Regions from separate parts of the Thalassospira sp. MCCC 1A02898 genome, predicted to be linked through region 1. Evidence: predicted binding sites of a transcription regulator. Region 1 holds the regulator's gene; the other holds the start of a gene.
The links. The regulator LexA, encoded in region 1, represses DNA repair genes until DNA is damaged. The targets are predictions, from matches to a motif close to ATGTTCTANTTTGGTTC.

Region 1 (16,246 bases):
GGTAAACGTCGTTGAAAACCCGATCATCAACCGCATTGCGTTTGAAGGAAACCAGCGTCTTGATGATGATACCCTGAGTGCTGAATTGCAGTTGCGCCCGCGCGTTGTTTACACCCGCACCAAGGTGCAGGCCGACGTTCAGCGTATCCTCGAGCTCTATCGTCGTAGCGGACGTTTCGCCGCAACGGTTGAGCCCAAGGTCATCCAGCTTGACCAGAACCGTGTCGATCTGGCGTTCGAGATTGATGAGGGGGATGCCACGGGTATCCGCAAAATCAACTTTGTTGGCAACAAGGCCTTTGACGACGGCGAACTGTCTGACGTGATCCGCACCACCGAAAGTGCGTGGTGGAAGATCCTGACGGCCGACGATAACTACGATCCCGACCGCGTGACTTTTGACCGTGAACTTCTGCGCCGCTTCTACCTTTCTGCCGGCTATGCCGATTTTCAGGTTTTGTCGTCGGTTGCAGAATTGACACCTGATCGCTCGGACTTCTTTGTCACCTACACGGTGAGCGAGGGGCAACGCTATCAGTTTGGCGAGATCAATGTCGTCTCACAGATCGACAAGATCGATCCGGAAACCCTGATGCCGCTGATCGAGATTGAAAGCGGTGAATGGTATAACGCCAACCTCGTGGACGATGCGGTTGATGCTTTGACCGACAGTGTCGGGGATCAAGGCTATGCCTTCATTGATATTCGCCCGAATGTGCAGCGCAACCGCGAAACCGGTACCATTGACATCACCTTCAACATCTCCGAAGGACCGAAGGTCTATGTCGAGCGCATCAACGTTGTCGGCAACGTCCGGACGTTGGATGAGGTGATCCGTCGCGAATTCCGCTTGGTCGAAGGCGATGCTTTCAGCAGTTCCAAGATGCAGCGTTCCAAGCAGCGCATCGAAAACCTCAACTTCTTCAAATCGGTTGACGTAAAAACCTTGCCGGGTGCGTCGCCGGATCAGACCGTGATCGAGGTCGATGTCGAAGAAAAATCGACCGGTGAGTTTTCCATTGGTGCGGGTTACGGGACGGATAATGGTGCGTTTGGTCAGCTCGGCATTCGGGAACGCAACCTGCTTGGCAAAGGCCAGGATTTGCGCCTGAACTTCACGCTTGGTTCAACCGACCAGCAGATTGACCTGTCCTTCACCGAGCCGTATTTCCTTGATCGCGAAATCGCTGCTGGGTTTGATGTCTACCGCCGTGAGGAAGATAATCAGGACGAAAGCTCGTATGACGAAGAGCAGACAGGTGGACGTCTGCGTGCTGGCTTCCGCTACAGCGAGGAACTTTCGCATTCCTTCCGTTATACTCTGGAGCAAAACAGCTATTCCAACATTAATCGTAGCAGCGCTTCACGACTTCTGTTGGCTGAAGAGACCGAGTTTGTTGAGTCCGCCGTTGGTCATACTCTGACCTATGATGAACGTGACAGCTCGATTTCGCCGACAGAGGGTTATTTTGCTCGTCTGTCAAATGATTTGGCCGGTCTTGGTGGTGATGAACAATATTTGCGGTCGCGTGTTGAGGGTGGGTATTACTATCCGCTTGATCGCGAGCATGAGTGGGTGCTCTCAACCCGTGCCTCCACAGGGTATATTTTCGGCTTCGACGATGATACCCGTATTTCTCAACGCTTTTCTGTCGGTGGGTCAAACCTGCGTGGTTTCGAAGCTGCCGGTGTCGGCCCGCGTGACATCGCGACCGGGGATGCTTTGGGTTCCAAACTGTACTACACTGGAACCGTTCAGCTGGACTTCCCGCTCGGGCTTCCGTCCGAGTTTGCTTTGACCGGTCGCGTGTTTAGTGATTTCGGCTCTGGGCAGGACGTCGACGGCGCCCGTCCCGGCGAAGTATATGATACAGGCTCTCTAAGAAGCTCTGTTGGTGTCGGTGTAGGTTGGGAATCACCGTTTGGCCCGATTGGTGTGGACATCTCTCAGGCCGTCACAAAAGAAGATCACGACAAAGAGGAAATGTTCCGATTGAACTTCGGAACGAGATTCTAAATGAAAATGATCAAATCGCTTCGTAATTTTCTGGTTCTCTCCGCTCTTATCGGTTTCACTGCGCATGCCAATGTTGCGCAGGCGCAAGAACCGAACCCGGATAACTTTGCGTCCGTCATGATTGTCGATTTTGCCGGCATCATGCGTGAAGCATCTGCGATGCAGGATGCCCGCAAACAAATCCGCGATCGACAGGTTGCCTATCAAAAGGAAATCGAAACCCGCGAACAGGGACTGCGTGAAGAAGAAAAACAACTTGCTCAGCAACGCACGCTGCTGGCTGCTGACGTTTTTCAGGAAAAGCAAAAGCAGTTTCAGCAAAAAGTTGCTGATTTCCAGAAATTTGCCCAGGCCCGCAGCCGTGTTCTCGATCAAGCCCTGGCTGAAGCCCAGTCCAAATTCTCGCAAGCCTTGAATGAAATCATCGGAAGCATTGCTGAGGAACGCGGTGCGAACCTTGTCCTGCATCGTGGTCAAGCCGTTCTGTTTGCAACCACCATGGATGCGACCAAGGAAGTTTTTGATCGCGCAAATGCCGAGGTTCCAACCATCACGGTTGAATTCAAGGAAGGCTCCTGATGGCGGATGCCCGTTTCTTTAGCCGCAAGGGACCCTTCAGTGTTGCTGAAATCGCCGCACTGACGGAAACAACGCCGGTCAATGCGCCCGACGAAACACGGGTCTTTCAGGACGTCTCGCCACTGCAAAACGCAGATGGCGAAATTCTGAGCTTCTTTGACAATCGCAAATACCTTGATGCGTTTGTTAACAGCAAGGCCGGTGCCTGCTTTGTGCGCCCCGAATTTGTCGAGCGCGCACCCGAAGGTATGGTGTTGTTCGTAACCAAGGACCCGTATCGCGCCTACGCCAAGGCTGCAACCGCGTTCTATCCCTTCGAAACCGGCAACGGCATCATTTCCGACCGCGCCGTCATTGATCCGTCTGCCAAGCTTGGCAAGGGTGTGCAGGTAGATGCCGGTGCGGTCATCGGTGCCAATTGCGAAATTGGCGATGGCACCATTATCGCATCCAATGCTGTCATTAGTGACGGGGTTGTCATCGGTGCGGGTTGCAAGGTGGGTGCGAATGCCTCCATCAGCCACAGCCTGATCGGCAATCTGTGCCTGATTTACCCTGGTGCCCGCATCGGGCAGGACGGCTTTGGCTTTGCCATGGGCCCGCAAGGGCACGCCAAGGTTCCGCAATTGGGCCGGGTTGTCATTGGCAATGACGTCGAAGTCGGGTCAAACAGCACGATTGATCGCGGGGCAGGGCCGGATACAGTTATCGGCAATGGCTGCCGTATCGACAATCTGGTGCAAATCGGCCATAACGTTGAACTTGGCATGGGCTGTGTTGTTGTCTCGCAAGTCGGGATCTCCGGCTCGACCAAGATTGGCAATTTTGTCGTGCTTGCCGGTCAGGCAGGCATTACAGGACACCTCGAAATCGGCGATGGCGCGAAAGTCGCAGCCCAGTCGGGTGTCATGAAAAATGTGGGGCCGGGGGAAACTGTGGGCGGAAGTCCCGCCGTTCCGGTCATGGAATATCATAAACAGACGGTCGCCTTGTCGCGTCTGATACGAAAAAAGAAATAAGGGCTACACACATGACCGAACTGGTAAGTGTCGATATCCAGCGCATTCTGGAAATGATTCCGCATCGCTATCCGTTCCTTCTGATTGACAAGGTCATCGACATCGAAACCGATGTCCGTGCCACCGGCATCAAGAACGTGACGATGAACGAGCCGCAATTTACCGGCCATTTCCCGCAGCAGCCGATCATGCCGGGCGTCCTGATCATCGAAAGCATGGCACAGACCGCAGCCATCCTGGTCGTTCAGACCCTTGGCGCGGATGCCGAAGGCAAGCTGGTTTATTTCATGAGCATCGATAACGCCCGTTTCCGCAAGCCGGTAACCCCGGGTGACGTCATGCACATTCACGTGACCAAAAAACAAAGCCGCGGCCCGGTCTGGAAGTTCGAAAGCCAGGTCAAGGTCGACGGCCAAGTCGTTGCCGAGGCAACCATCGCCGCGATGATCCGGGATAACTGATAATGTCAAAAGTACATCCAACCGCCGTTGTCGAAGATGGCGCGCAGATTGGTCAGGATGTCGAAATCGGACCCTATAGCGTGGTCGGTCCGAATGTTGTCTTGGGTGATGGTGTCAAACTGTACAGCCACGTGGCCGTCGCAGGTCACACCACCCTTGGCGATCAGTGCGAAGTTTATCCCTTTGCCTCTGTTGGTCATGCCCCGCAGGACCTGAAATTCAAGGGCGAACACAGCCGCCTGATCGTTGGCAAACGCACCAAAATCCGCGAGGGTGCAACCCTTAATCCGGGCACCGAAGGTGGCGGCATGGAAACCACCATCGGTGATGATTGCCTTCTGATGACCGGGGCTCATGTCGGCCACGATTGCCATGTCGGCAACCACTGCATTCTGGTCAATAACGGAACGCTTGCGGGCCACGTGGTGGTCGAAGACTTCGCAATTGTCGGGGGCCTTTCGGCGGTTCACCAGTTCGTCCGTATCGGCAAACACGCCATGATCGGCGGCATGACCGGGGTTGAAAGCGACGTCATTCCGTATGGTTCTGTCATCGGCAACCGTGCGTATCTTTCAGGCCTGAATATCATTGGCCTGAAACGCCGCGGTTTTGACCGTGAAACCATCCATTCGCTGCGCAAGGCCTATCGTCTTCTGTTTGCACAGGAAGGCACCCTGGCCGAACGTGTCGAAGAAGTCGCCAAGGATTTTGAGGGCGTCGGGCCGGTGATGGAAATCATCAATTTCCTCAAAGCGGAAAGCATGCGTTCCGTATGCACGCCAAAATATGACAGCTCCGCAGGATAATCCGCAGCCGAAATTGGGAATTATCGCCGGGGGCGGGGCGCTTCCCGCCCGTCTGGCGTCTGCGGCTGTTTCAATGGGCCGCGATGTCTGCATCGTCAAGCTTGATGGCTATGCCGATGATACCGACCTTGATCAATACCCGAATGTAACGGCCCGCCTTGGTGCAGCATCGAAAATCCTTGATGCCATGCGCAAGGAAAACTGCCAGGACGTGGTTCTGGCAGGTAAGGTCGCACGCCCAAGCTTTTCTTCGATCCGCCCGGATTGGCGGGCAGCCAAACTCCTGATGAAAGTCGGTACAAAGGCACTTGGTGATGACGGATTGCTCCGCCTTGTTGGCAAGGAACTCGAACGCGAAGGCTTCCGACTTTTGGGCGCCCATGAAATTCTTGGCGATCTCGCGGTCGAGGAAGGCGTTCTTGGAGCTGTCAATCCCGATGAACAGGCGATGACCGATGCTCGCCATGGCCTGTCAGTCGCCCGAACACTGGGGCAAGCCGATGTCGGGCAGGGATGTGTCGTGCAACAGGGGCTGGTATTGGCTCTTGAGGCGATTGAAGGCACCGATGAAATGATCCGTCGCTCGGCCAAATACTGCCGTGATGGTGTTGGCGGGGTGCTGGTAAAGTCCGCCAAGCCGCAACAGGACAAACGCCTTGATCTGCCGGCCATCGGCATGAAAACCATCGAAGAGGCCCATAAGGCTGGCCTGCGTGGCATCGCATTGCTTGCCGGTGGGACCATGATCATTGATCGCGCTGCTGTGATTGCGCGCGCTGATGCGCTGGGCCTGTTTGTCGTCGGTCTGGCCCTGCCAGACGAGGAACGCCAAAATGGCGGATGAAACCGCGCCGCTTGGCCCGAAAATCATGCTTGTGGCTGGCGAGGCATCCGGGGATCAACTGGGTGGACGCCTGATGGCGGCCCTTAAGGCCAAACAGGATCATATCCGCTTTATCGGTGTTGGCGGTCCGCGCATGGAGCGTGAAGGCCTCAAAAGCCTGTTTCCGATGAATGAAATGTCGGTCATGGGCCTGACAGAGGTCGTGCCGCATATTCCACATCTGCTCAAACGCATTTCCCAAACCGCGGACTTCGCCAAATCTGAGAAACCCGATGTCGTGATTACCATCGATGCCCCGGATTTCAGCTTTCGGGTCGGCAAGAAGCTGAAAGGCAAGGGCATCCCGTTGGTGCACTATGTCGCCCCCTCGGTCTGGGCATGGCGCGCAGGCCGGGCAAAGAAAATCGCCGGTTTCCTCGATCATCTTCTGGCTCTTTTGCCGTTTGAACCGCCCTCTTTCGAGAAAGAAGGCCTGCCAACCACCTTTATCGGCCACTCAGCGGTCGAAGAACGCCATGACGGGGATGGTGAGCGGTTCCGCACTCAACATGGTCTGACGCCGGACCAGAAGCTTCTGGCCGTTCTGCCCGGAAGCCGTAATTCCGAAGTCAAACGCCTCCTTCCGGTATTTCGCAAGGTCATTGATGATGTTGCCACGAAATACCCCGATGCCCGCATCGTCGTGCCAACGGTCAGCAAGGTGGTGGATACCATCACCGAAGAAATGAAATCCTGGCCACTCGATCCAATTATTGTCGCAACCGATCAGGAACGCCATGACGCGTTTTCGGCGGCCGACTGTGCGCTGGCGGCCTCTGGTACCGTCTCGCTGGAGCTCGCAATTGCCGGTGTGCCGCATGTCATTGCCTATCAGGTCAATGCAGTGACCGGCTGGATTGCCAAACGCCTGATCAAGATCGATACCGTCACCATTGTTAATTTGGTCCTTGGCAAAAAACTGATCCCCGAGTTCCTGCAGGACAAATGCAAGGCCAAAAAGATCATTCCGGTTCTTGATACCCTGATGGCTGATAGCCCTGAACGGGCAGCACAGATCGACGGCTTTGATAAAGCCTGCACCTTGCTGGGATTTGGTGACAAACCGCCCAGCGAAAAGGCTGCCGAGCAGATTTTGAAAATCATCGCCAAAAAATAGTCTGTTACGGGTGGCATCAAGTCCGCATTGCAATTAGTTTCTTCGCATTGATTAATTGAAAACGGAGACAGTGTTATGCGCTACCTGCATACGATGGTACGTGTCGAGAATGTCGATGAGTCGATGAAATTCTATTGCGACCTTCTTGGCATGAAAGAGACTCGCCGGATCGAGAGCGAGCAGGGCCGTTTCACCCTGATCTATCTTGCACCGCCGGCGGATGTAGAAAGTGCCAAATCCGTCAAGGCCCCGGAACTTGAACTGACCTATAACTGGGACCCGGAAAGCTATTCGGGCGGTCGCAACTTCGGTCACTTGGCCTATGAAGTCGACGACATCTATGCGCTTTGCCAGAAACTGATGGATGCGGGTGTTATCATCAACCGTCCGCCGCGTGATGGCCGCATGGCGTTTGTTCGTTCCCCGGACGGCATTTCAATCGAGTTCCTACAAAAAGGCGAAAGCCTCGCTCCGGCTGAACCGTGGGCCAGCATGGAAAACACCGGCAGCTGGTAAGCCCGGAAAATATCGTGGGGCAGGTTAAAGCTGTCTCACAAATACAAAAAGGCCCGGACAATTCCGGGCCTTTTCTTTGATCTGTAGATGTCGACGCGGCTTAGCGCTTGTCGACCGGAACGAACGGACGTTCTGCAACACCGGTAAACAGCTGACGCGGACGACCGATTTTCTGAGACGGATCTTCGATCATCTCTTTCCACTGGGAAATCCAGCCAACGGTACGTGCAACAGCGAACAGCACGGTGAACATGCTGACCGGGATGCCCATCGCCTTGAAGATGATGCCCGAATAGAAGTCGACGTTCGGATAGAGTTTCTTCTCGATGAAGTACTCGTCTTCACGTGCGATACGTTCCAGTTCCTGGGCAACGTCAAGCAGCGGGTCGCTGATGTTGAGTTCTTTGAGAACTTCGTGGCAGGTTTCCTGCATGACTTTGGCGCGCGGATCGTAGTTTTTGTAAACGCGGTGACCAAAGCCCATCAGGCGGAACGGGTCGTTCTTGTCTTTTGCTTTTGCAACGTATTCCGGGATGTTTTTCACATCGCCGATTTCGTTGAGCATGACCAGAACGGCTTCGTTTGCGCCGCCATGTGCCGGACCCCAAAGGGATGCGATACCAGCAGCAATACATGCAAACGGGTTGGCACCCGAAGAACCGGCCAGACGAACGGTCGAGGTCGACGCATTCTGTTCGTGGTCGGCATGCAGGATCAGGATGCGATCCATTGCCTTGGCCAGAACCGGATTGACTTCATAGTCTTCACACGGGTTGCCAAACATCATCTGCAGGAAGTTTTCTGCATAACCGAGCTTGTTGTTCGGATAACGGAACGGCTGACCGATGGAATATTTATACGCCATCGCCGCAATGGTCGGCATTTTCGCAATCAGGCGATAGGCCGAAATCATCCGCTGCTTCGGATCGTTGATGTCGGTGCTGTCATGATAGAACGCGGACAATGCGCCAACAACGCCACACATGATCGCCATCGGATGCGCATCACGGCGGAAACCGTTATAGAAATTGCGCATCTGTTCGTGGACCATGGTGTGCATGGTAATATCATTCTCGAACTTGGCTTTGTCGGTGGCATTCGGCAGCTCACCATAAAGCAGCAGATGGCAGACTTCGAGGAAGTCGGCATTTTCTGCAAGTTCATCAATTGCATAACCGCGGTGACGCAGAATACCAACGTCGCCATCAATATAGGTCAGTTCCGACTGGCAAGAGCCGGTCGAAGTGAAGCCCGGATCATAGGTGAAATATCCGGTTTCAGCATACAGCTTGCGGATGTCAATCACAGACGGGCCTACACTGCCCTCAATCACCGGCATATCGAACGACTTGCCAGTGGCATTGTCGGTCATTGTCACGGTGTGGGAAGTCTTGGGATTAGATGCCATGACTATTTTTCCTTCCCTGTTTGAACGAACACGGTTTCAAGTTGTGTGCAGCATAATGCTGCGGCGCACAAAGCGCAAACGGGTTATTAGTTTTTCTTAATTCGCTGTTGTTATGCATCAAAATGGCGAATGCGTTTCAGCGTTTGGGTTTTGCCAAGCACAATCATTACTTCGAAAATGCCTGGTGAAGAGTTGGAGCCTGTAAGCACCGCCCGCAAGGGCTGCGCAACTTTGCCAAGCTTTAACTCAAACTTATCGGCAATGGCGCGAACACTTGCGTCAACGTCCTCTTCGGTCCAGCTATCAAGCGCTTCAAGACTGTTGGCCAGTTCCTTGAACAGACCTTCAGGTGCACCATCAATCAGGGACTGGGCTTTCTCGTTAACGGACGTAATGCCATCGGTAACGTAGAAAGCCGAAGAGTCGGCGAGCTCGATAAGAGTCTTGGCCCTTTCTTTAAGGCCTGCCATGCCGTTGATCAAGATTTCTTTTTGCGATGCATCAAGCGCATCGACGCCAATTTGCTTGGCAATCAGCGGCGAAATCTCGTCTGCAAGGCGTTTGTCATCGGCCTGACGCAGGTAGATGCCATTGAGGTTGGTCAGCTTTGCAAAATCAAAGCGCGCAGCCCCTTTGCCGACATCGGTGATGTCAAACCACTCAATCGCCTGTTCGGTCGAAATGACCTCATCATCACCATGGCCCCAGCCAAGACGCAGAAGATAGTTGTTCAATGCCTCGGGCAAGAAGCCCATTTCATCGCGATAGGCATCAACACCCAGCGCACCATGGCGTTTTGACAGCTTGGCGCCATCCGGACCATGGATCAGCGGGATATGCGCAAAGGTCGGGACATCCCAGCCCATGGCATCATAAATGACTTTCTGACGGAATGCGTTGGTCAGGTGGTCGTCACCACGAATGACGTTGGTAACACCCATGTCATGGTCATCAACCACGACCGAAAGCATGTAGGTGGGCGTTCCGTCGCCGCGCAGGATGACATAATCGTCAAGCTGCTCGTTTCCGACGCGAACTTCGCCCTGCACTTGATCATTGATCACGGCATCGCCTTCCTGCGGTGCCTTGACGCGGACAACAGGTTTGACACCTTCCGGTGCCTCGGACGGATCGCGATCACGCCAGGTGCCGTCATATTTCATCGGACGGCCTTCTGCGCGGGCTTTCTCGCGCATGGCCGTCAGCTCCTCGGGGGAGCAATAGCAATAATACGCTTTCCCGGCATCAAGAAGCTGTTGGGCGACTTCTGCATGGCGGTCGCGACGGGCAAACTGGAAAGTCGGCTCTTCGTCTGCGGTCAGGCCAAGCCAGTTCAAGCCGTCAAAAATGGCGTCTACGGCCTCGGGCGTTGAACGTTCACGATCGGTATCCTCGATCCGGAGCAAGAACTTGCCACCGGTATGTTTGGCATAAAGCCAGTTATAAAGTGCGGTGCGTGCTCCGCCGATATGCAGAAACCCGGTCGGAGACGGGGCAAAACGGGTAACAACCGTCATTCAATCTATCCGTTATTTGGATGTTGTCGCTTGTCCTGAGGACTTTTGGCGTGCAGGCTATAGCACAAATGACACGCTGTTGCACCACAGCGGATGTTAGATAGAAACTATGCGGCAGGCGGGCTATTGGACATTCGTCGTACGGCGACAGGTAAAGTTAAATTAAAACAATTGTTTGTGGGTGTTTTCTCGCAAATTAATTTTGTTGTAACAAGCCAAAGAAATAAATGGTTTCTGTCCTCGGTTATCTTCTTTGGGTTGGGCTGTGCCGGGTATTTCTTGCTCCCTGCGCGTATCGGGCTTGGTCAAATTGCTCTGGCGGTGATTCTGCTGTGCTGCGGTTTCTGGATGTCGCGGCGACTTGCCACCCTGGCCTTCGCGTTTCAATTGCTTGCCAGTCTGGCGTTCGGGGCTTTGACAAGTGCCATCCATACCGAACTTGGCCCGGATAATATCCCGACAAAAACGCTTTATGCGACCGAAGTCACCGGTACCATCATCGGGTTGGAGCCGCGTAACGGGCGAATTCGTGCAACAGTTCAGCCATCCGAAATTACCGGGATTTCCGCTGACCGCTTGGACTGGAATGTCAGGCTCAGTTTTCTGGGCGACAGCGATCTTGCAATTGGCGATCAGGTGCGGGCAAAGGCGCGCCTTTTTCCGTTGCGCCCGCCCGCTGTGCCCGGTGATCCGGATTTCGCGCGCAATCTTTATTTCAGCAATATTGGCGCGTCCGGTTTTGTGTTTGGCCGTCAGTTCGAAATTCTTCAAAACGATAAATATATCAAAAACAATGATGTGTGGAATGTTATTGAAGCAGCGCGTCAGTATGTGTCCGCAACAATAAGCGACAAAATGACCGGCCCCGAAACCGGCATTGCCAAGGCCCTGATCATTGGCGAACGCGGTGAAGTCACCCCCGATATTGCCGATGATCTTCGCAAATCCGGCCTTGCGCACTTGCTGGCGATTTCGGGCCTTCATATGGGGTTGCTGTGCGGGACGTTGTTTTTCCTGATCCGCTTCGGGTTGGCCGCCATTCCATCAATTGCCTTGCGCTATCCGATCAAGAAATGGGCGGCGATGGCGGCGATGCTGGCAGGCTTGGTTTATCTAGGATTATCCGGGGCGACCATTCCGACCCAGCGCGCCTTTGTCATGTTGCTTGTGGTCTGGCTGGCCTTGCTGCTCGATCGCCGTGCGATATCATTGCGCCTTGTGGGTGTTGCCGCGATCATTGTATTGATCCTTCGGCCTGATGCCGCACTTGGGGCCAGTTTCCAGCTCTCCTTTGCCGCCGTTGGCGCGCTGGTTGCGTTTTATGACGGGCCGGGGCGGCGCTGGCTGGATCGGCAGGGGATGCTGTCCTGGTATGAACGTGCTGGCCTTTATCTTGCCGGGTTGCTGCTGACCAGTCTGATCGTGACGGCGGTGACAGCCCCCATCATCGGCTATCATTTTGGCCGTATTTCAATGCTGGGCGTACTCGCCAATCTGGTCGCCATTCCGGTCATGGCATTCTGGGTGATGCCCTGGATCGTCGTGACGCTGGCGTTGATCCCGATTGGGTTATCGGGGCTCTCACTGGCCGCGATGAAGCCCGGTTTGACGGTGTTGTTGGAAACAGCCGAACTGGTCGCTGCACAGGACTGGGGGCTTTGGTATGTCTCGGGCCTTGATATGCTGGCGGTTGCCTTGGGCCTGTTTGCATTGGCCTGGATCGTTATCTGGCGCGACAAGGTGATGATCGTGCCGGTCCTTCCGCTGATTGTTGCCGCCATCATCTTTCAGGCACTGCACAAAGAACCCGAAATCCTGATATCGGGCGACCGCGAAAGCTGGGCTGTTTACGATCCCGATGCCGGTATCCTGCATACCTCATCGCGGCTGAATGACTTTCAGAAAGGCATCTGGATGAGCCGCTTTGGCATCCGCCCCGAACACGAACAAAGCCGCGTACAGGCCTGCCAGAACGACCCGTGCTCCCTTGGTGTTAGCGCTAACACTCTTCCATCGCGGATCATTGTCGCAAGCCGGATTGCCAATCCGTTTTATGCCTGCCGCAACGCTGATATCATTGTTAGTTTGAAAACAGATCTACCAACCACCTGCCAGGCCTCTGGCGCGCGCACTGTCATTGATGATGACGTTCTGTGGTGGCAGGGCGGTGTTGCGATCAAACTGCCGTCTGAGGCTGGCGAAAAGCCAGAAATCAACACCGTCCGCGCGGAAACCGGCAATTGGCCCTGGATCATCATCGGCGGCAGAGCAGGGCGCTAACAACCTGATCTCACACAAAACAAAAACGCCCGGGTGTGTGCACCGGGCGTTTCTGTTTATAACTTCGCGCAAGCAATCAGTACTGACGCAGCAGCCCGACCAAACGGCCCTGAATGCGCACACGATCTGGCGACAGGGCGCGGGTTTCATAGCGTGCGTTGGCCGGTTCCAGCAGAACTTCACCACGGCCACGTTTCAGGCGCTTAAGCGTGGCTTCGCTGTCATCTACGAGTGCCACCACGATGGTACCGTCATGGGCCTGTTCGCAGCGCTGGATCAGGACGGTGTCGCCATCAAGAATACCAGCATCAATCATCGAATCCCCCGATACTTCAAGGGCATAGTGATCACCGGCACCAAGCAGGGCGGCCGGGACCTGTACCATGGTCGTTTGATCGCGAAGGGCCTCGATCGGTGTACCGGCAGCAATCCGGCCATAGAGCGGCAAACCAACGGATTCTCCGGCCTCCGAGAAGGCGGTTGGCACCGTGGTTGGCCGATGCGCGGCCTTTCGCACACTGGCAAGCGAGGTCACATTGTTTGGCGTTTCCGGGGCGTCATCATCGCTGTTTTCCGGAAGTCTGACGACCTCAAGCGCGCGTGCACGGTGCGCAAGGCGGCGGATAAAGCCGCGTTCCTCAAGGCCTGTGATCAGGCGGTGAATGCCGGATTTGGATTTAAGGTTCAGGGCCTCTTTCATTTCATCGAAAGAGGGCGAAATCCCGTGATCGCGAAGGTAATTGTCTATATAGACCAGCAACTCATATTGCTTGCGCGTCAGCATGTTATTTCCCGAACCTGTAAAAAGAACAAAAAGGATACACAGATGTTCTACTTTAGTTCTTTTCGCGGGTCAAGCAGCTCTGTGCGATTTGACGGAAAAACCGAACAATCGCCGTGATCCTTCAAAAAATATGAATAGTCGGCGGTTTGTGGGGACAGGAAGCTAGTCCGCGATGAAGGTGCCCGATTTGCCACCTTCTTTTCGGGTGACCCGCAAATCGGTAATCCTCATACTTTTATCAACCGCCTTGCACATGTCAAAAACCGTGAGTGCCGCGACCGAGGCAGCAGTCAGGGCTTCCATCTCGACACCGGTCTTGCCGGTTGTCTTGCAGGTGGCAGTGATATCGACCGCATCGACACCCTCGACCAGTTCGAGATCGACAGTGACAGAGGTCAGGGGCAGGGGGTGACAAAGCGGGATCAGATCGGGGGTCTTTTTGGCGCCCATGATCCCGGCAAGCTGGGCGATGCCAAGAACATCGCCCTTTTTATGGCCGCGCGCCGCAATCAGCTTGGCCGTTTCGGAAGACATCAGAACCCGTGCCTTGGCAATGGCGGTGCGTGCAGTTTCTGCCTTGGCCGAAATATCGACCATCACCGCGTTGCCACCGGCATCAATATGGGAAAGCTTGTCTGCCATTGGTTCTGTCCAGTATTGATCAGGCCGCAAGGCCGAGCAGGTTGCGGGTGGCGGTTGCGACGTCGTCCTGGCGCATCAGGCTTTCGCCGATCAGGAAACACTCAGCGCCGACCTTTGCCATGCGGGCAAGGTCGTCCGGGGTAAACAGGCCGCTTTCAGCCACCAGCAACCGATCATCGCCGACCATGCTTGCCAGTTCCTCGGTCGTGGTGAGCGAGATTTCCATGGTCTTGAGGTTGCGGTTATTGATCCCGACCAAACGTGACTTGAGCTTGAGCGCACGTTCGAGTTCCGGGGCGTTATGTACCTCGATCAAAACATCCATGCCAAGGCTGTGTGCGGCATCTTCAAGCTCAGCCGCCAAGCTATCTTCAAGGGCTGCCATGATCAGAAGGATGCAATCCGCACCAAGCGCACGTGCCTCGGTGATCTGATAGGGATCAACCATGAAGTCCTTGCGAAGGGCCGGAAGATCGACCGCCGCACGGGCCGCCACCAGATAGCTGTCATCGCCCTGGAAATAGGGGATGTCGGTCAGAACCGACAGGCAGCTTGCCCCGCCAGCCTTATAGGCCTTGGCGAGTTCCGGCGGATTGAAGTCCGGGCGGATCAGCCCCTTGGACGGGGATGCCTTCTTGATTTCGGCAATCAGGCCATAACGGCCATCGGCAACACTGGTTTCAAGGGCCTTGATAAAACCACGCGGGGCTGATTGCGCCTTTGCCTCGGCCTCGAGGGTGGCAAGCGTCTTGCGCGCCTTGCAGGCCGCGACATGTTCGCGTTTGTCGTTGCAGATTTTGGCTAGTACGTCGCTCACGCCGGGGTTCCTTCGTTGGTGATCTTCACAAGCCCTTTCAGGGTCTCGGCAGCCTTGCCGCTATCAATGGCGTCCGCGGCCTTTTTGATGCCGTCGGCCAGATCGCTGGCAATGCCGGTGACCACAAGAGCCGCGCCGGCATTCATCAGGACGATGTCGCGGTACGGGCTTTTCTTGGCGGCCAGAAGGTCGGTAATCGCCTTGGCATTGACATCGGCATCACCACCCTTGAGGTCGTCAAGCGTTACGGTTTCAAGCCCGAAATCGCCCGGGGTGATTTCAAACGTGGTGACCTTGCCGTTCTTGACCTCGGCAACATAGGTCGGGCCGGTGGTCGAGATTTCATCAAGGCCGCTGTGGCCATGAACAACCCATGCATGCACCGATCCCAGACGGTTCAATACATTGGCAATCGGTTCGACCCACTGTTTGGCAAAGACACCCAGAACCTGACGTTTGGTCTTGGCCGGGTTGGCCAGAGGACCGAGCAGGTTGAAAATCGTGCGCGTGCCCATTTCAACGCGGGTCGGCATGACGTGACGCATCGCCGAATGATGGCGCGTTGCCATCATGAAGCAGAGATTGATGTCGCGAAGCGCCTTTTCCAGAAGCTTCATATCGGCATCAAGATTAACACCAAGCGCCATCAAAACATCGGCAGACCCGGATTTGGACGAAGCCGCACGGTTGCCGTGCTTGGCAACGGTGGCACCCGCGGCGGCCGCAACAATCGCAGCCCCGGTCGAGATGTTATAGGTGCCGCTGCCATCACCGCCGGTGCCGCAGGTATCGACCGCATTTTCCGGGGCAATGATGCCGGTTGCCTTTTCACGCATGACACGGGCGGCACCGGTGATTTCATCAACGGTTTCGCCACGAATGCGCAAGCCCATCAGGAAAGCCCCCATCTGAGATGGTGTCGCCTGACCGGACATCAGCACATTAAAGGCCGCCTCGGCCGCGCTTTCGGTCAGTTTTTCGCCATCCGCGACTTTGGCCAGAATTGGCTTCAGATCATGATCAGTCGACATCGGGTCTTCCTTGGTTTGCGGTCCGGTGCGCATTACGCACCGGTATAGTCGATAAAATTCTTAAGCAGGGCGTGGCCATGTTCCGAAGCGATGCTTTCGGGGTGGAACTGGACACCATGAATTTGATGGGTTTTGTGACGCACGCCCATAATAAGACCATCTCCGCTTTCGGCCGTTATTTCAAGGCTGTCGGGCAAAGTTTCGCGTTCAATCACCAGCGAGTGATAGCGGGTGGCCTCAAACGGGCTGGGAAGGCCTTTAAAAACGCTGGTGCCGGAATGCTTCATCGCATCGGTTTTGCCATGCATGCATTCGGGCGCACGGATCACCTTGCCGCCAAAGGCCTGACCGATCGATTGATGACCAAGA
Region 2 (16,246 bases), on a different contig from region 1:
TCAAACTGGATAAACCAATCGGCCAAGGCGCACAGTCACGATCACTCAGAACATTGATTATCCGCAGTGACATTGCAGCATAACAGCAGGAAGCAGACCATGTCTGATCATCATCATAAGAAGCACCAGCATAATCACAAAATGTCTGATCAATCAGGACACGCGACGGATCCTGTTTGCGGTATGTCGGTCACAGTGGATGCCGATACACCACGCTCTCGGTACGGCAGTGAGACATATTATTTCTGTTCGCAGAAATGTAAGGGCAAGTTCGATAGCTCTCCTGAGAGCGTATTGTCCACTGAGGAAGAGGCATCTGCTGCAAACAGCGCTTCGTCATCGACTTCGGGTCGCTACACCTGCCCGATGCATCCAGAGATCATACGATCCGAACCTGGTTCCTGTCCGATCTGCGGAATGGCACTGGAACCGATGGATACACCAACAGAAAATGACGAACCAAACCCCGAGATTCAGGATTTCAAAAAGAGATTCTGGTTAGGCGCAGCTCTTACGGTGCCGCTGATTGTTCTAACGATGGGGCCCTTTGTTGGTTTGGGTTTCATCCGGGAAATGATTGGAGAACGCGTTACTCTTTGGGTTGAGTTGGTTCTCGGAACGCCTGTTGTCCTGTGGTCCGGCTTCCCATTCATGGTTCGTGGATGGCATTCTGTGGTGAACCGTTCTCTCAACATGTTCACATTGATCGGGATGGGTGTTAGCGCAGCTTATATATTTAGCGTCGTCGCAGTGATTTCTCCTGACATTTTTCCTGATGGATTCAGAGATGCACAGGGACATGTCGGTGTGTATTTCGAAGCTGCAGCTGTCATCGTTGTCCTTGTGCTTCTTGGCCAACTGTTGGAATTGGGGGCACGGGAACGAACCGGTTCGGCAATCAAGGCGTTATTGGGTCTTGCTGCAAAAACAGCCCGCATTATTGAAGATGATGGTTCTGAACGAGAAGTTCCTCTTGAAGATGTGACCGTCGGAATGAGCTTGAGGGTTCGTCCAGGTGACAAGATACCTGTCGATGGCGTTGTCGTTGAAGGACGGTCGTCAGTTGATGAATCCATGATTTCGGGTGAACCCGTTCCAATTGAGAAGAATCCAGATGATGATGTCACCGGAGCAACAATCAACGGGAATGGCAGCCTGATCATCCAAGCCAAACGGGTTGGCAAAGATACTGTCTTGAGCCAAATCGTTGATATGGTCTCCCATGCTCAGCGAAGCAAAGCGCCAATCCAAAAGGTTGCAGACACGGTTGCAGGCAAGTTTGTGCCTGCTGTTATCCTGGTTGCTTTGATCGCCTTCGTCGCTTGGGCCATCTGGGGACCAGATCCGTCACTGTCATACGGGCTTGTCGCAGCAGTCGCTGTTCTGATCATTGCGTGTCCTTGCGCTCTTGGTTTGGCAACACCAATGTCAATCATGACCGCTACCGGTCGTGGTGCGCAAATTGGTGTGCTCATTAAAAATGCAGAGGCCCTGGAGCGATTTGCGAAGGTCGATGTGCTCATCGTCGATAAAACCGGGACTTTGACAGAGGGTAAACCAAAACTTGCAGGTGTAATCGCTCAATCAGACTATCAGGAGGAGGAAGTTCTTTCTGCCGCTGCGGCGCTCGAAAAAGGATCCGAACATCCATTGGCTGACGCCATTGTTAGTGCTGCTCAGGAGCGCGGCTTGTCCCTTGATAAGGCAGAGGACTTTGAAGCTGTAACCGGTCAGGGCGTCACCGGAAAGGTGGATGGCAAGTCGGTTGCCCTAGGTAATAGTAAACTCCTTCAGACTCTCAATATCGATCATTCTACTGTTGATAAAACAGCAAATGATCGGCGAGATATGGGGGAGACGGTAATGCATGTCGTTATTGATGGAAGAATTGCCGGGCTCATTTCCGTAGCCGATCCGATCAAGGACACGACATTGGAGGCTTTAAAGGCGCTCAAGAAGCAAGGCTTCAGAATCGTCATGGCAACCGGTGACAACCAACGAACAGCAAAATCCGTTGGCAATAAACTTTCCATTGACGAGATTCGGGCCGATGTCTCCCCAGAAGACAAAGCCAATTTAATTATGGAACTCAAGGCTGAAGGCCATCAGGTAGCCATGGCAGGTGACGGCGTCAACGACGCCCCTGCTCTTGCTCAGGCTGATGTCGGAATTGCGATGGGTACGGGCGCTGATGTTGCAATTGAAAGTGCTGGTTTCACCCTCGTCAAAGGTGACTTGAGCGGGATTGTTAGAGCCCGAGAACTCTCGGAAGCAACGATGCGCAATATCCGGCAAAACCTCTTCTTTGCGATGGTCTATAACGCAGCCGGTGTGCCTGTTGCTGCGGGTCTGCTCTATCCGTTCTTTGGCATTCTCATCTCACCAATGTTTGCCGCTGCAGCCATGAGCTTATCCTCGGTATCAGTCATTGCGAATGCACTGAGGTTACGTCGAGCAAGTTACTAGCATCCCAATATTGACTGATTGGGCGAGGGGTGAACCAGACAAGGCTGACTTTAATACAGGACAGTTCACCCCTCGCCCATTTTAAATGACATACCAACCAGCACTCAGAACTTTAAATCTCTTCTGATCCGTTCCCAAAATTCATCTGTCGACTTTTTACACTTGGTAGCCAGAAATCTATTTTCATCGAATTAGTGTTGATGCACTTATCTTCTAACCACCTATATAATTTGACTGAACAGTTTTTGTGTGAACAAAAATAATAATATATTTGTATTTACTCTTTTAAATCAAAGCTCTGAATAATAACAAACTATATTAAATGTAATATAAATAATGACGGATGCACGATTGCACGAAGCCCTGAAGCAAAGGCGTTGGGGATCAAGATGGGGCAACCTCTGTTCCAGATCCGCGACCTGGTACGTCGGCATAACGTGATCGTCAAATCCAGCAACTATGCACTTTATGGGGATATCAGCCGACGGGTGATGACGCTCATAGCAAACGAGGTACCGGACAGCGCAATCTATTCAATAGACGAAATTTTCATCGACCTGGACAATACGCCCATCGATCATGATCTATGGGCACGGGATCTGAAGGCGAAGATCCTGCGCGAAACCGGGATACCTGTCGGGATTGGCATCTCGACCACAAAAACACTTGCGAAGCTCGCGAACCGCCTGGCAAAGAAATCCCCCAAGGCAAAAGGCGTGGTTGTCCTCGATGATCAGAAATGGATAGACCTCGCCCTGGAGCGAACTGAGGCAGGTGACATTTGGGGTGTTGGGCGAAAGTTCGCCCTCAAGCTTGCCTCCATTGGCGTTACTACAGCCCGTCAACTTCGCGATATGCCTGATACAACCGCCCGGAAAATGATGACGGTCGGCGGCCTGAAAACCGTGCGCGAACTTCGCGGCATTCGATGCATTAACCTCGATGACAGCCCACCACAGCGTGAAACCGTGTGCGTGTCGAGATCCTTCGGAAAAGAGATTGACGACAGGGAAATGTTAAAAGAAGCGCTGATTACGTTCGCTGGCAGGGCATGCTCAAAGTTGCGCCGGCTTAACCTTGTCGCGTGTCGGTGTCAGCTCTTTATTTTGAGCAACAGATTCAAGATGGATCGACAGCAGTTCTCGCGGGGTTGCGAGCTGACAATGACGCCTGCAACGAATGACACAAGGATCGCGAGCAACCTGGTTGGCCAGAACATCAATCGGATTTGGCGCAACGATCTTGCCGTGAAAAAAGCCGGCATATTGATGCTGGATTTGTGTCGGCCGGAAGATGCGCCCAGAGATCTTTTTACAGGACACTGCCAACTGGACAACCCACTGATGAAAGCAATTGATCAGCTTGAAGGGAGATTTGGTAAGGACGCTGTGACGGTTGGCAGAGTGTCCAGGTCAAAGGTCCCGGACTGGTTCATGACATCCACCAATCGGTCGCCGTGCTATACGACGAGATGGCAAGACATTCCAATAGTTTGGTAAGGACACAAGTGTTCAACCAAGAGCCCCGCTAACCTGTGTCAATCAACGTTGATTTTCACAAATGTTGGCACCATTTTGCAAATTTCAATTGCAAAATCAATGAATGTAAGTACGTCTCTCTGTGAATCGACAAGACAGCTGAAATCTCTAACGCAATAATCGTATACAGCCACTGCATTAGATAGATCGACACCGATACTAGATATCCCTAGAACAATATTTTATGGTTATCTTTGGTGGCCGCCATCGAAGGGTATCATCTCAAGAGTATTCGTGGTTTCCATTTATCATTCGCAAAACATTGTTTGCGAAACGATCAGCTTCAGCATCCTGATCTGAAGCAGCTAAGTCATATCTCAACAAAACCATCTCTTTACCTGACGCTGTAGTACCAAGGTACCGTGATGTATCAATACCATCAGCAGGACAAACAAACCCACCTAGCGTCACTGGCATAGCATCCATAAAAGACAGCACTTCATAGCGATCTGTCTCCTTGGGTTCCGGTTTGTATTTCGCATCAAGAACAGCAACTATGTTGTCATCTTGACAAATAATCATATCAGGGTGAACGGAATAACCGCCTCCATCTATGAAAAATGGGCTAGACGAGTTGTTGCCGTCCCTAACGCGATACCCATGTGGAGCAAGGCGCACCGCCAACTCCCTACGCAGGAACGCTTCGAAAACTTGCGAGACATCTATGATCAATGATTCTAATCTAACAAACCCATCAAAGCTTAACTCCGGTAGCGCACTTTGAAGGATTAGGTATGCCGACCAGAGAGGGTCCCTGTAGTGTGAAAAGCGAGAAGACAGTGACTGGATCTTCTTTGAGAGCTGCCTAACTAAATCGCTCCGACTAGCCTCCCAATCGGAAATATGCCACATGCCGTGATACAGATCTCGCGCTTCGCGTAGCATCGGGTTCCGATGATCATTCTCAACAAACCAATCAATGACTTGTTTCAACGCAACCTTAAGAGCGATGTTCTGGACTGTAGAAGGAGTCAAAACACTTTGCTCGAACTCATGCCTGTACCTAATACCCTTTGAAGCATGTTTGCGAACCGTGTCAGATGCAATAAGTCGCCCCCTCCAGGGTGTTTTGAATCTTGGAGCCAAGTACTCCTTCATATAACCTTTGCGGGCGATTAGCCTAACACCTGCGATCAACGATCGAGCGTAAATAAGCTCAGCGTTATTTGTTGTCACAAAGCGGGGCATATAGCCTCGCACAAACCCAGAGATTGCTGATGGAATTACACCTGAATGAACCAGCATGTATGAAAGATTCGAGATTGTTGCTCTAGGGACTATTCTAACAGCGATGCCGGGGGTCAGTGGAATAGTTCCTACAAAGCGCGTTGCTCTCAGCACAACCTGACCGCCACGCATTGTAGCCGTCAAGTAACCCTTTGTCGTAATCCTCTCATCTAACTGGAGTTCCCCATCTTGCAGCAGAGAGCTAACACGGACGGATAGTTCCTCAAACTCCCTACATTCGATGATATTAGGCATGATCCGCCACGCCCTCAAGGCGACGAACAAGAGCATGGAAGCTTGCGGCGAGGTCATCCATTGCACCGTCGTTCAACTCTATGGCATGAACTGCAGCGGGTCGGAGTCGATACTCCCAGACGAGTTTCAAGTGATCCACATTCTTGATGTCGGAGAAAAATGAATGCCCAATACCGAAAGGAACTATCCGCTGTATTACGTCAAACCATTGGCCAATCTCGAAGACTTGATCTTGAGTAAAGCCGCCTCCTTCTTCTAGGAGGCTCTCAACAACCTCTCTAGATGGAGTTATTTCAATGTGATCGAAACGGCGGACAAAAGCAGCATCAACTTGAGCGACACTCCTGTCATATGGATTCATGGTCCCAATGATCACAAGATTTTCTGGAACCGAGAACTGCTTACCAGAGAAGGGTAATGTGAACTTCTCACCTCTATAGTTGCGCTCAATATAGGTAAGCAGTTCACCAAAAATTCTGGCTGGATCGCCGCGATTGATCTCATCAACGATCATCACCACGAGCCGTTTTGCTGGCGCAAGTTCTTTCGCACGCAGACAAGCAATGAGGAATATTTTGTCAACCACCTTAAAGCCTGACTGAGCTATCTCGTCAGGGCGATACCCCTCAACAAAATCTTCATAGCCATAAGACGGATGAAATTGCACCCGAAACATGTCGCGCTCCGAGTCAACAACAAGATGCTTCCCAATTCGCTTCGCGTAGTAAGATTTTCCAGTTCCAGGTACACCTGTTAAGATAATCCCAGAAGTCCCAAGCCCCAATAGCTTCTGCACTTGAAGTAAGATTGGGTCATCCAGATCCATTGCCAAGGAATCTGGAGCAACCACAGGAATTGCAGATGAGGACTTTACATCATTGACCAGAACCTGTTGGATCGCTGCATAATAGTCTTGATCCTCTGAAGCTTCGACGAAGATTTTATCAGGGTCCTCTGGATGAAATACGAACAGTTTCTCGTAATCCTCATCCCTCTGCGGGAACTCCGACCTGAATGCTGCTTCCAAATCACGAGCGTCAGCATCATCCGGAAATTCTCTATCACGGAAGAAGAGAGCGGCAATATCAAGGATCGGTGCTCGTGCTACATTCGGTCCCTTTGTCAAAACCTTGTCACGAAAGATATCTGCGTAGTCGTCAGCAAGAATCCATTCTTCACCATTATCGGTTATGCGCCTAGAAGCGGCATTCCACTTTCCAGCAAAAGTATTCTTCCTTATTGTCGCTGAATTGCTATGAGGAAACCCCGCTTCAGCTCGACGCAAGGTGACTGGATTGAAGTAAGGTTTGGCTTCATTTTCATCCACCAAACGAAAATACTTGTTCCAAAAATCAAACTCGTGCGGTGTCTCGTTCATTAGCGTGGCAGTACCGGGCAAGTTGCCGGCCCCACGTTCAATCAATGCAAGCATTGGGAATAGGTGAGTAGCCCCTTGACTTTTTGCTTTGCCACGCCAATTCGCCATATTGTTTAGGGCAGATGCAACCCTGTCAGCTCTGATTTTCTTTGTCATCAGGCAGCACGACTATGTTCGTTGCTCACTTGAGAAAGCATTTTTACAATTTCCGCTCCAATTGCCTTGGCCAGAAGAGGCGGGACGGCATTGCCAATCTGCCGGGGAAAGCTAGCGCCCACGAACTGATAGCGATCAGGAAAGCTCATAAACCTCGCAGCTTCTCGGTGAGAAATAGCTCGATCCTCCCATGGGTGTAAGAAGGGGCCAGATGCAACATTCCTGTAGTTACATGTAATGGTGTAAGATGGTTTAGTCGGACTCAGACGATGATAAAGAGTCGTGCAGTCTCTACGTAGCGCACCGCTCGATATAGTCCGCATTTTTTTGAAGCGCGCAGGCAGCACATCCACTGGCGCCGCCCTAAGCCCTTCGCCCTGACCAATATGGTTAGCTAGAGACTGGGCCTGTGCTGAAAGCGGTCTTCCAACGTGCAGCGTTACATTGTCTGGCGCGTCAGTTCTGCAATAAACTTGGTAGGGATTTTGCGGACGGCAAATATAGGGGCGCTCTTCTCGATTGTAATCGTTCCCCATCAGCGGAAGATCGCCGATTGCCTCTTCGACTGTAACGTACGGCTTCAGTTTGGGTTCTCCTCCCGAACTATGGCTACGCGCAGGGAATGAAAGCTTGATATCATCGACTCGCGTACCAATAAAGAGTATCCGATGTCGCATCTGCGGAACCCCATAGTCGGCAGCTAACACTTGTGCAAAATCTGTACGATATCCAATCTCCTCAAAAGCCTCTTCAATCTGTCGCCGGAAAGCTCCCTTCTCGTAGGAGAGCATCCCTCGGACGTTCTCCATTAGGAACATCTTAGGCTGCACCTCGTCAACAAGCCGGACAAAATGCTTAAAGAGAAAATTTCGCGGGTCGTCCTGCATCCGTTTGCCATGAGTACTAAAGCCTTGGCAGCTAGGCCCCCCTGCTATCAGATCAATTTCTCGAACACCTGCTAATTCCATAAGTTGTTCGCCGGTTACCTTTTCGACATCCCCTTCAATCACCGGCACACTAGGATGATTCAAGCGATAGGTCGCTACTGCGTGCTTATCGAAATCAACACCAGCTACAGGCCTAATGCCAGCCTGACGCAGTCCTTCACTGAGACCACCTGCGCCACAAAACAAATCTATCACCGTCGGTGATGATCGAACTTGCATGCTCGTCTCCCTAGTTTTTCCCCTAACTCTGCCATCACTACCACAGTGAGTCGCCGAGAACAATATGTGAACATATGATTGTAGTGAATGAATTCAGTAGACATTTCGTTAAGATGCGGGAAATCCTAGCCTAGACACTTGTTATCAAGCTTCTAGGTGCACCAGCAAAATAACCAACTAAGAATTCGTAGAGGCTGGAGTTATATTTTTCCAAGCTATAAGCTTTTTGCTACTTCCGCGATAGCCCAACGAATAAAGTTGTTCTTGGATCGACCTGATATTTCAGCCGCCCTTTCAAGAACCTCCCATTCCGCCTGATTGAATGGAAGGCTGATCGCCTTATAATCCCGTTTCTTGCCTGGCGCTTTTGGCGGCCTCCCCATTCGCCCGGGCTTGGCCACTTCATCCACCCGGCTTGCAAAGTCTTCAATCTTCGCGGGATCAACATTTGGGATTTCAGTATTTTTCGGCTCGCGACGTTTTACCATCAGAACATCCTTTGTATGAGAGCATGTATCTCGGAAGCCGCTTTGGGATTGTCCATCTCGACGACACTACGTCCCTCCGGAAGAGCATCCCGATAAACCTTGCGCTCACAGATGACCTCGGAAAGCAACTTGATCTCAGGAAAGTCTGCCAAATATTCGCGAGCCTCTTCGCGCTCGCGAATGACTGGATTGGTCGGCACCATCGTCATAAGACCATGGACCTCAAGCCCCGGATTGAAATCACGTGCCTCGACAATGATTTTCTGCAGTTCGCCCAACGTATCCAGATCCGCATTCGAGGGCTTGAAAGGTACGATCAGCTTATGAGCTGCTGTCATACCCGTGCGAAGCTCCCGACTATCTTTGCCAGGGGCATCAACAATCACATACTCGTATCGATTGTTCAGATCGATCAGAGTGTCGCGGATATTGTCGTATTTCTGAACGCAGTGGACTTTGGGAAGATCGGGATTTTCGTCCCGGTCCATCACCCATTTTGCAGCAGTGCTTAGTGGGTCGGCGTCAACCAACACAACATCATTTCCCTGCTTTGCGAGTGCGGCACAAACATTTACCGCTGTCGTCGATTTTCCACATCCGCCCTTGCGGCTTCCAAACAAGACAATCACAGCATTACTCCCGCATTAAATCAATACATAATCAGTATTGTATATGTGTTTTTTAGGTACCGGATCGACGATTGATGGTGAGAACTGTGCGAGCCGGTTTGACTGGTTCTGGTTTTGATACTGGCGAACTTAATCGGCCATCTAGCTGAGGGTTTGCATTCTTGCGCCGCATCTTTTTGAAGCGACCCAACGCGATCTTCCGGGCGTGCTCACGATTATTTTCCGACACGGGATCATCGACAGATCCGTCCAGTCGATATCGATGACTGTCATCAAGCCCCAAAGCCATCTGGTATCCAGTCGCGCCGGTATATCTCTGCAGAGCATGCTTCAGCTCATCAGGTGTCGTTCCTGCTTTCATCAGATCGCCAAGGATAGCGCGCACACCAAGCTGAAACGGCTTGATCTGGTCTGATAGATTTGCTGGCAGAATTGCAATCTCCTCGCGCAACAAGGATTGCAGCTCTTGTGCGGCCCTTAGCTCAAAAGCCCTCGCAATGATCTTTCGATCAGCAGACCAGATTGAACCCTGGGATTTCTTGTGCTTGGTCACTTTGACCTCCATTCGAACCCGCATTGAAACAGCATTAAACCAACATTTATATGGTATCACTTAATTATTTAAATAGTATTTATTCAGTACCATTAATATACTGAATTATCAGATCAATGCAAGAACTAATTCAATACTAAATAAGTGTTTTTTTTGATAGTTTCGACAGTGAAATATAGTGCCGTTCATTCAAGCGAACTGCACCATCCTCCGCGCTCACCGCCATCATAGGGACGTGCATGCCCTTCCCGGATAAGGAGCTCATGAAGCCAGATATTGCCAACAGCGACCCAAGCGACTACACGGCCACCATAACGACCCCATTCAGGGTTGCAGAATTGAACCGGGGTATTTGTCTGGACAGCTTGATCCAGTAAAGCCCGAACCCGATCACGCGCAGCTGCTGCTGCCGATTTCTCCGCATCACATGCGCCCCGGATCTCCGGAGCATCAAGGCCAGCTACCCGGACAGACATTCTTGATATCGGATCTGGTAAGCCTGGCATTTGGATGAAGATCGTATCACCATCATAGGCGAGGCTGCCTTTGCTTTCGCGCAGCGGCCATTGATAGCAATTGAAATCGCTGGCATCGGCGCGGACGCCACCACAAACCGAAACCAGAAAAAGACCAAATAGGTACTTTTTCAATGCTATTTTAGTTGTAATTTGGTGTTTATGGTATACGGATTTAATGGTTGATGGGGCACCTTCACCCCATCAATCTGATACCACCCTCAGATGGTTGATAGATCGACTCCGTAGTTGAGTTCCTCTGCGAAGTCCGGCAGTCCGTAACCGATGGTTTTCTTGTAGAAAGGAGAGACCTTCGCAGTCGGTGCCTTCTTCTTGTGCTTCGTGGTGTAGAGCATTCGTGCCCGCATCACCTCGAAGGAGTAACCGCGCCCTTCACGGTTCTTGTCCTTGGCCAGTCGGTTGATGGACTCCGTGTAAGCGTTGGTGACGGGCATGTCCGTCTCGAAGTAGGTCATGGTCTCTTCGCGCCAGTTTCCCACTGCCCTGACCAGATCGCTCCAGACTTCCTTTTGGCCCTTCGGGATGGTGGCTATCCACTCGTCCAGGGCGGCTTCTGCCTGGAGCCGTGTGGTGGCGTCCCAGATGCCGTAGAAGCGCTCCTTGTGCTCGTAGGCGGCCAGCAGTTGCGGGAACGCGCCTGTCCAAGTCTCCATGATGAGGCGCTCCCGGTCTGAGACTTCGTGAGCGCGTTTCAGCAGGATTTTCCGGTCTCCCTTGAGAGTCCGGCTCTGGGACGGTTTCAGCTCCTTTCTGAGGCCCTTGCGCACTCTCTCTAGGGCATCGTTGGCCATGCGCACCACATGGAACTTATCGACCACGATACGGGCCTGGGGCAGCACAGCCTTGACCGCTGCCCGGTAGGGGTTCCACATGTCCATGCTGACGATCTCGACCTTCTGCCGGTCTTTCAACTTCATCAGGTAGTTGGTCACCACGTCCTGGCGGCGGGTGGCCAGCAGGTCGAGCAGGGTTCGCTCCTCAATGTTGGTCAGAATGCAGCGGTAGCGCTTGTTCAGGTATAGCTCGTCAATGCCCAGGATGCGGGGCATCTCGAAGCGGTGCCAGCGCCCCAGGAACTCGGCGCGGGCGTTGAAGATGTCGCGCACCGTCTTCTCGTCCAGGCCGGTCTGTGCCGCCACAAAGGTGTAGGGGTGGTTGAAGGATTCCTTCTCCACGTACTCATGCAGCCGCAGTGTCATACGGAATCCGTCCACCATCTCCGGTAGCTGGGGCCTGAATGTTGTCTTGCAGGCCCGGCAGGTGTATCGGCGGCGGACCACCCAGAGAGTGACCCGCTTGCCGTGGATGGGCAGATCACGATAGGGAACGTCACGCTTGCCGAACCGTACGAACTCACCCTGCACGCCGCATTCCTCGCAGGCGATGGGATCGGGCACGTCCACCTGGAAGTGCATTTCGTCGTCGGTTGATTTGCAGCCCAGTACTTGGTATTGCGGCAGGTGAAGGATGTTGTCGGGAAGTTCGGTCATGGTGTTGTATAGGCGTAGGTGTCAGTCAGATCCATCCGGCTCGGCATTGGTGTTTGCTTTTTTACCCAACAAGCTGCTGGAAACGAAAAGTAAGGCACCGAGGACAATTGCAATATCAGCCAGGTTGAAGGCCGGCCAATGCCAGTCTCGCCAATAGAAATCAAAGGAATCCACAACATAGCCGCGAAAGACCCGGTCAATCAGGTTGCCCATGGCGCCACCGAGGATAAGACTGTAAGCGATGGCTTCTCCTTTATGACGATTTTCAAGGATCAGCTTGATCAGAAAAATCGAGACCACTACCGCGATTCCGATAAAAAAGTAGCGCTGCCAGCCTCCACCATTCGCAAAAAGACTGAATGCGGCACCGGTGTTCCATAGGTGCACCCAGTTAAAGAACGGGGTCACCGAAACATACTCGCCATAGGCCATTGATTGCTGCACCAGCCACTTTACAGCCTGATCAGACGCTGCCAGCAGGCCCGATATGGACAATAGGGCATACGGCGAGAGCTTTTTGCCAATAATGAGCATTATTTAACCCTTCAACGCCAAAATGCGTCTGGCACCGTTAAGTACAATGCCCCCCGCGATGGTGCCGATAATCAGATCCGGATAATTGGAACCGGTCCACGCGACCAGGGCGCCGGCGGTGATGACCCCCAGGTTGATCACCACGTCGTTGGCCGAGAATATCCAGCTTGCCTTCATGTGCGCCCCGCCTTCCCGATGTTTGGATATGAGCAGCAGACAACTGGTATTGGCAATCAATGCGACGAATGCGATAGCCATCATCACCAGCGATTCAGGCTCACTACCGAATACAAAGCGTCTCACCACCTCTACGAGCACGCCCACAGCCAAGATCAGTTGCAGTACACCAGCAAGATGCGCGGCACGTACCTGCATTTTCACGCTATGTCCAACCGCATAAAGGGCAAGCCCGTACACCGCCGCATCGGCAAAATTGTCCAGGGATTCTCCAATCAGGCCGGTGGACTGGGCGATCAGACCGGCAGTCATTTCCACCACGAACAGAAGTGCATTGATGCCGAGCAACCAGCGCAGGGTCCCGGATTCTTGCTTAGCAGAAGCTGCCGAAAACTCGGCGGCCTTGATGGTCTCCGGATTTGCAGCGACGGTTTCCTGAAGCGAGGCGCCTAGCCCCAAGGTCTTCAGTTTCGAGGTGACGGGCTCGACCTCGCCGTCATGCACGACCTTCAGCCGGCGGTTCGACAAGTCGAAGGACAGCGCCCGAATCTCCTCAAAGCCGTTCAGGGCTAGGCGAATCATTCGTTCTTCTGATGGACAGTCCATCTTCGGCACGGCATAAACACTGACCCATCTCCCTGGCGCCTCGGAGGAGGCCTGTATATCGGTATCCGCTGCGGACGTTGCATCACCGCCACAGGCGCCACCACAGGATTTGCTCATGATACGACTCCACTTGAACAATGTTGTGGTACCATTTAAAACTATAAAGCTACTATAAGGTCAATAGAGTAAAGAATCCGTTGGGGAGGAGGCTGATGCGCATTGGTCAGTTGGCGCAGTTGGTAGGGGTCGAAACACAGACGATCCGCTTCTATGAACAGCAGGGCTTGTTGCCGCCGCCTGATCGGCAGGACAACGGTTACCGTGTCTATACCGAGAAGCATGGTGAGGGGCTGGCCTTCATCCGTCGCTGCAGAATCCTGGGCCTGTCACTGGCTGAGATTCACGAACTACAGAGCTATCAGGACGACCCTCATCAGCCTTGTACCGCCGTCAACGCCTTGCTCGATGATCACATCTCTCATGTGCGGTCGCAGATAACCGCTCTGCAAGCGCTTGAGAAACAACTCGTTTCACTGAGAGCGAGTTGCAACGATGACCGGGAAGTTGAGGCGTGTGGGGTTCTTGCTGGAATTAGCGAAGGAAACATGCACCAGCAGTAGGTGAAGCATCAACCAGATAATCCGATGAGATGCCGGTCTGTCTCACTCTCATGCAAAGGTAAGATCAACCATTTAATCCGCTTACCCGGTGTTTATTTGTTCTGGTATCCGCGCCACGCTTTGGATGATTTACAGGAAACACACGTTCCCTCGCGCTGGTAAAAACCGGCAAAATTTTGCCGGTTATCCTTGACGCCATTCCTGTTTTACTCATGTCGTTTCCTCTTTGCCCACGGGGGCATAGTGCGCCCCGCGACACGCCTCTTCACCACAAACAAGCTTAAGTTCCGGCTTGCCCCAGACTTGGGATGAACAGGACGGGCAGCGATATTTGACGCGATTAGAGCCGTTTTCTTTGATGGCAGGGGCCACAGCGGCAAGAGCACCAGAACTGGCACAGCCACCTCTCTCGACGGGAACCGGATCTACCGGCGGAAAACGGTCGAACCAGGACAAGGTATATTCTGTCGTCAAAAGATCCGCGCACGCACGGTCAAAAGGACCACCATCAATGATGTAATGCGTCATTTGTTCGCCAACCCTGCGACCGCCCGGTTCCCCGGTGTTGCTGGGCATCAAGCCGATCCGCTCCATGAAGTCGGCCCATTAGTGGTTATGGTATCCGCGACGGCCCGGCTTGCCGTAATGGTATTGCCACTGATGCGCCATTTCATGAACGAGTGTGGAAAGCGTTTCCCGGATCGTCCTGGCAACGAAGTAACTCGGGTTCATGGCAATCTCGGCCGTAAGCTCTCCTGTCTCCCCACAAACAAACCGGTCGTGGGAGTAATAACCATAGGTCCGCTTGTACCGCTGAAGAGTGATCAGACAGGCCGGAAGCTTGCCTTCAAATATCCTGATATTGAAATGATCAAAAGCCGTCTGAAGCTCTGCATAGGCTTCGACTGTCGGCGTCGGGATCGAACTGACCGGATGAATGTTACCCATTGCCACCTCCCAGCGCGGGGAGATAGCGTATCGCCCGATCCATGAATTGGGTTTCAGCCTTCTGCGGGCTCCAGGGCAGCATATATTCCGGATAGGGAGTTATGAATGGCGGCAAAGCCGGGTTTGCGACAATAGACTGATCTACAGTGTCCCTGTATTCCGTGGCTTTAAGGCGCTGATCAATCCGCGTGATTTCATAAAGGACATGAACAGGCCAGGGCCAGATCAGGCCAGCGGCCTCGGTGTATCGCTGACGGATCGGACTGACGATGTGATGCTCAAAAGCGTCCCAGATACCAAGATCACGCATACGGTCTTTGATTGGGGTAATTAGATCGCCGGTTTGGTCTTCCTCGATGTCATGGAGAAGGATGTAGCACTTCACTTCCGGCGAAGCGTGATCACAAGCATCGACCAGATGTTGAGCAACCGTTACGTCACTCGCACCATTCCAGCGGCGAAGCCGCGAAAGGGCGCGAGCTTTTGCCTGAAATATCGAGATACGCTCGTCGAGCGTTTGGGGAAGGCCATTGTCAGGTGAAACCAGCTCAAGCATAACCGGCCTCCTGACCTTCAAGAGCTCGTAGACTATGGCGCACAGTGTCACGCAAACGAGCGGCTTTAAGCATGGAATAGAGATAGGCCGCGGGGTCACGCACGCCTTGTCTATCGACAGCGACGACAACAGCCGCCATTGCAGCCCAGCCGTGTTTGTCAAGCGCCACACGCCAAACCGCAGGTCTAAGCTTAACCTGATTGGTGAGTATCCACCTGACAGCTGACACAACGGACTGGATTGCCGTGCCAGAAGGCTCAGGACCAACCAATTCGCAAAGTTCTGCCGCAGTAAGCTGTTTTTGAAGGGTGGGGGATACCTGAACCATCAGGAACAGGATCTCTGTATCCACATCAATGTCGGAAACCGGATTGTTCGATCTCTGCCCAAGCTTTGCTTGCGAAGCCCCGCTTTGTACAAGGTTCGTAGAACCGGGATTTAGCTTGTAGGATTTACGGTGGACAGAAGAGTCCTCCCCCCCGGACTCTTTTTGCTCTTTATCATGACCGTCCTGTGCCTGCTTTCGTGCTTCCAGTTGCGCCAGATCGTCACGTTCCTGTCTTTTACACTCCCGGGCCGCTTCAATCTTTTCTTCAAGGAAGTTTTCTGCCTGCCGCAACTCATAGAGCCGAGCCGCCACCGGGCGAAGATCGATGCCTGCGTTACCTGACGCACGGGTATTGGTCTCGGTGTAACGACGAATAATCCAGTGATTGGCTTCAAGAAGTGCCAAGGCCCTTCGGATCGATCTTTCATTCTTGCCAGTGATTTCGGCAAGTCGTCTGTTGCCAGGGAATACGGTGAGACGGCCGGAACGCCATGACTTTTCATCATAAACGTGCTCGATCAGAACAATCAGTAGGCGAACGGAAAGGTCTGTCAGGCACGGTGATCTTTGAGCTATTGCGCGAGAGACCAACCCG

Region 2: AUQ41_RS16550 (Y-family DNA polymerase) is a predicted target of LexA. The motif match lies at 2,718-2,734, and genes of this name have one in related genera.

Annotation. Positions count from the first base shown of each region.
Region 1 is NZ_LPXK01000013.1:37,125-53,370, forward strand. Features, by position in the region: gene bamA (outer membrane protein assembly factor BamA) at 1-2,017, shown strand, start outside; gene AUQ41_RS16810 (OmpH family outer membrane protein) at 2,018-2,596, shown strand; gene lpxD (UDP-3-O-(3-hydroxymyristoyl)glucosamine N-acyltransferase) at 2,596-3,615, shown strand; gene fabZ (3-hydroxyacyl-ACP dehydratase FabZ) at 3,627-4,076, shown strand; gene lpxA (acyl-ACP--UDP-N-acetylglucosamine O-acyltransferase) at 4,079-4,882, shown strand; gene AUQ41_RS16830 (LpxI family protein) at 4,863-5,726, shown strand; gene lpxB (lipid-A-disaccharide synthase) at 5,716-6,882, shown strand; gene AUQ41_RS16840 (VOC family protein) at 6,958-7,398, shown strand; gene AUQ41_RS16845 (citrate synthase) at 7,499-8,806, opposite strand; gene gltX (glutamate--tRNA ligase) at 8,917-10,323, opposite strand; gene AUQ41_RS16855 (ComEC/Rec2 family competence protein) at 10,603-12,603, shown strand; gene lexA (transcriptional repressor LexA) at 12,680-13,387, opposite strand; gene moaC (cyclic pyranopterin monophosphate synthase MoaC) at 13,550-14,029, opposite strand; gene trpC (indole-3-glycerol phosphate synthase TrpC) at 14,049-14,846, opposite strand; gene trpD (anthranilate phosphoribosyltransferase) at 14,843-15,877, opposite strand; gene AUQ41_RS16880 (aminodeoxychorismate/anthranilate synthase component II) at 15,910-16,246, opposite strand, start outside.
Region 2 is NZ_LPXK01000012.1:452,692-468,937, forward strand. Features, by position in the region: gene AUQ41_RS16540 (APC family permease) at 1-57, shown strand, start outside; gene AUQ41_RS16545 (heavy metal translocating P-type ATPase) at 100-2,466, shown strand; gene AUQ41_RS16550 (Y-family DNA polymerase) at 2,796-3,965, shown strand; gene AUQ41_RS16555 (hypothetical protein) at 4,227-5,486, opposite strand; gene AUQ41_RS16560 (McrB family protein) at 5,479-7,020, opposite strand; gene AUQ41_RS16565 (DNA cytosine methyltransferase) at 7,020-8,186, opposite strand; gene AUQ41_RS16570 (hypothetical protein) at 8,402-8,674, opposite strand; gene AUQ41_RS16575 (division plane positioning ATPase MipZ) at 8,674-9,303, opposite strand; gene AUQ41_RS16580 (ProQ/FINO family protein) at 9,356-9,856, opposite strand; gene AUQ41_RS16585 (thermonuclease family protein) at 10,042-10,506, opposite strand; gene AUQ41_RS16590 (ISL3-like element ISPpu12 family transposase) at 10,593-11,882, opposite strand; gene lspA (signal peptidase II) at 11,904-12,416, opposite strand; gene AUQ41_RS16600 (cation transporter) at 12,420-13,316, opposite strand; gene cadR (Cd(II)/Pb(II)-responsive transcriptional regulator) at 13,412-13,819, shown strand; gene AUQ41_RS21230 (hypothetical protein) at 14,030-14,395, opposite strand; gene AUQ41_RS21235 (SprT-like domain-containing protein) at 14,426-14,767, opposite strand; gene AUQ41_RS16615 (hypothetical protein) at 14,760-15,323, opposite strand; gene AUQ41_RS16620 (helix-turn-helix domain-containing protein) at 15,316-16,246, opposite strand, start outside.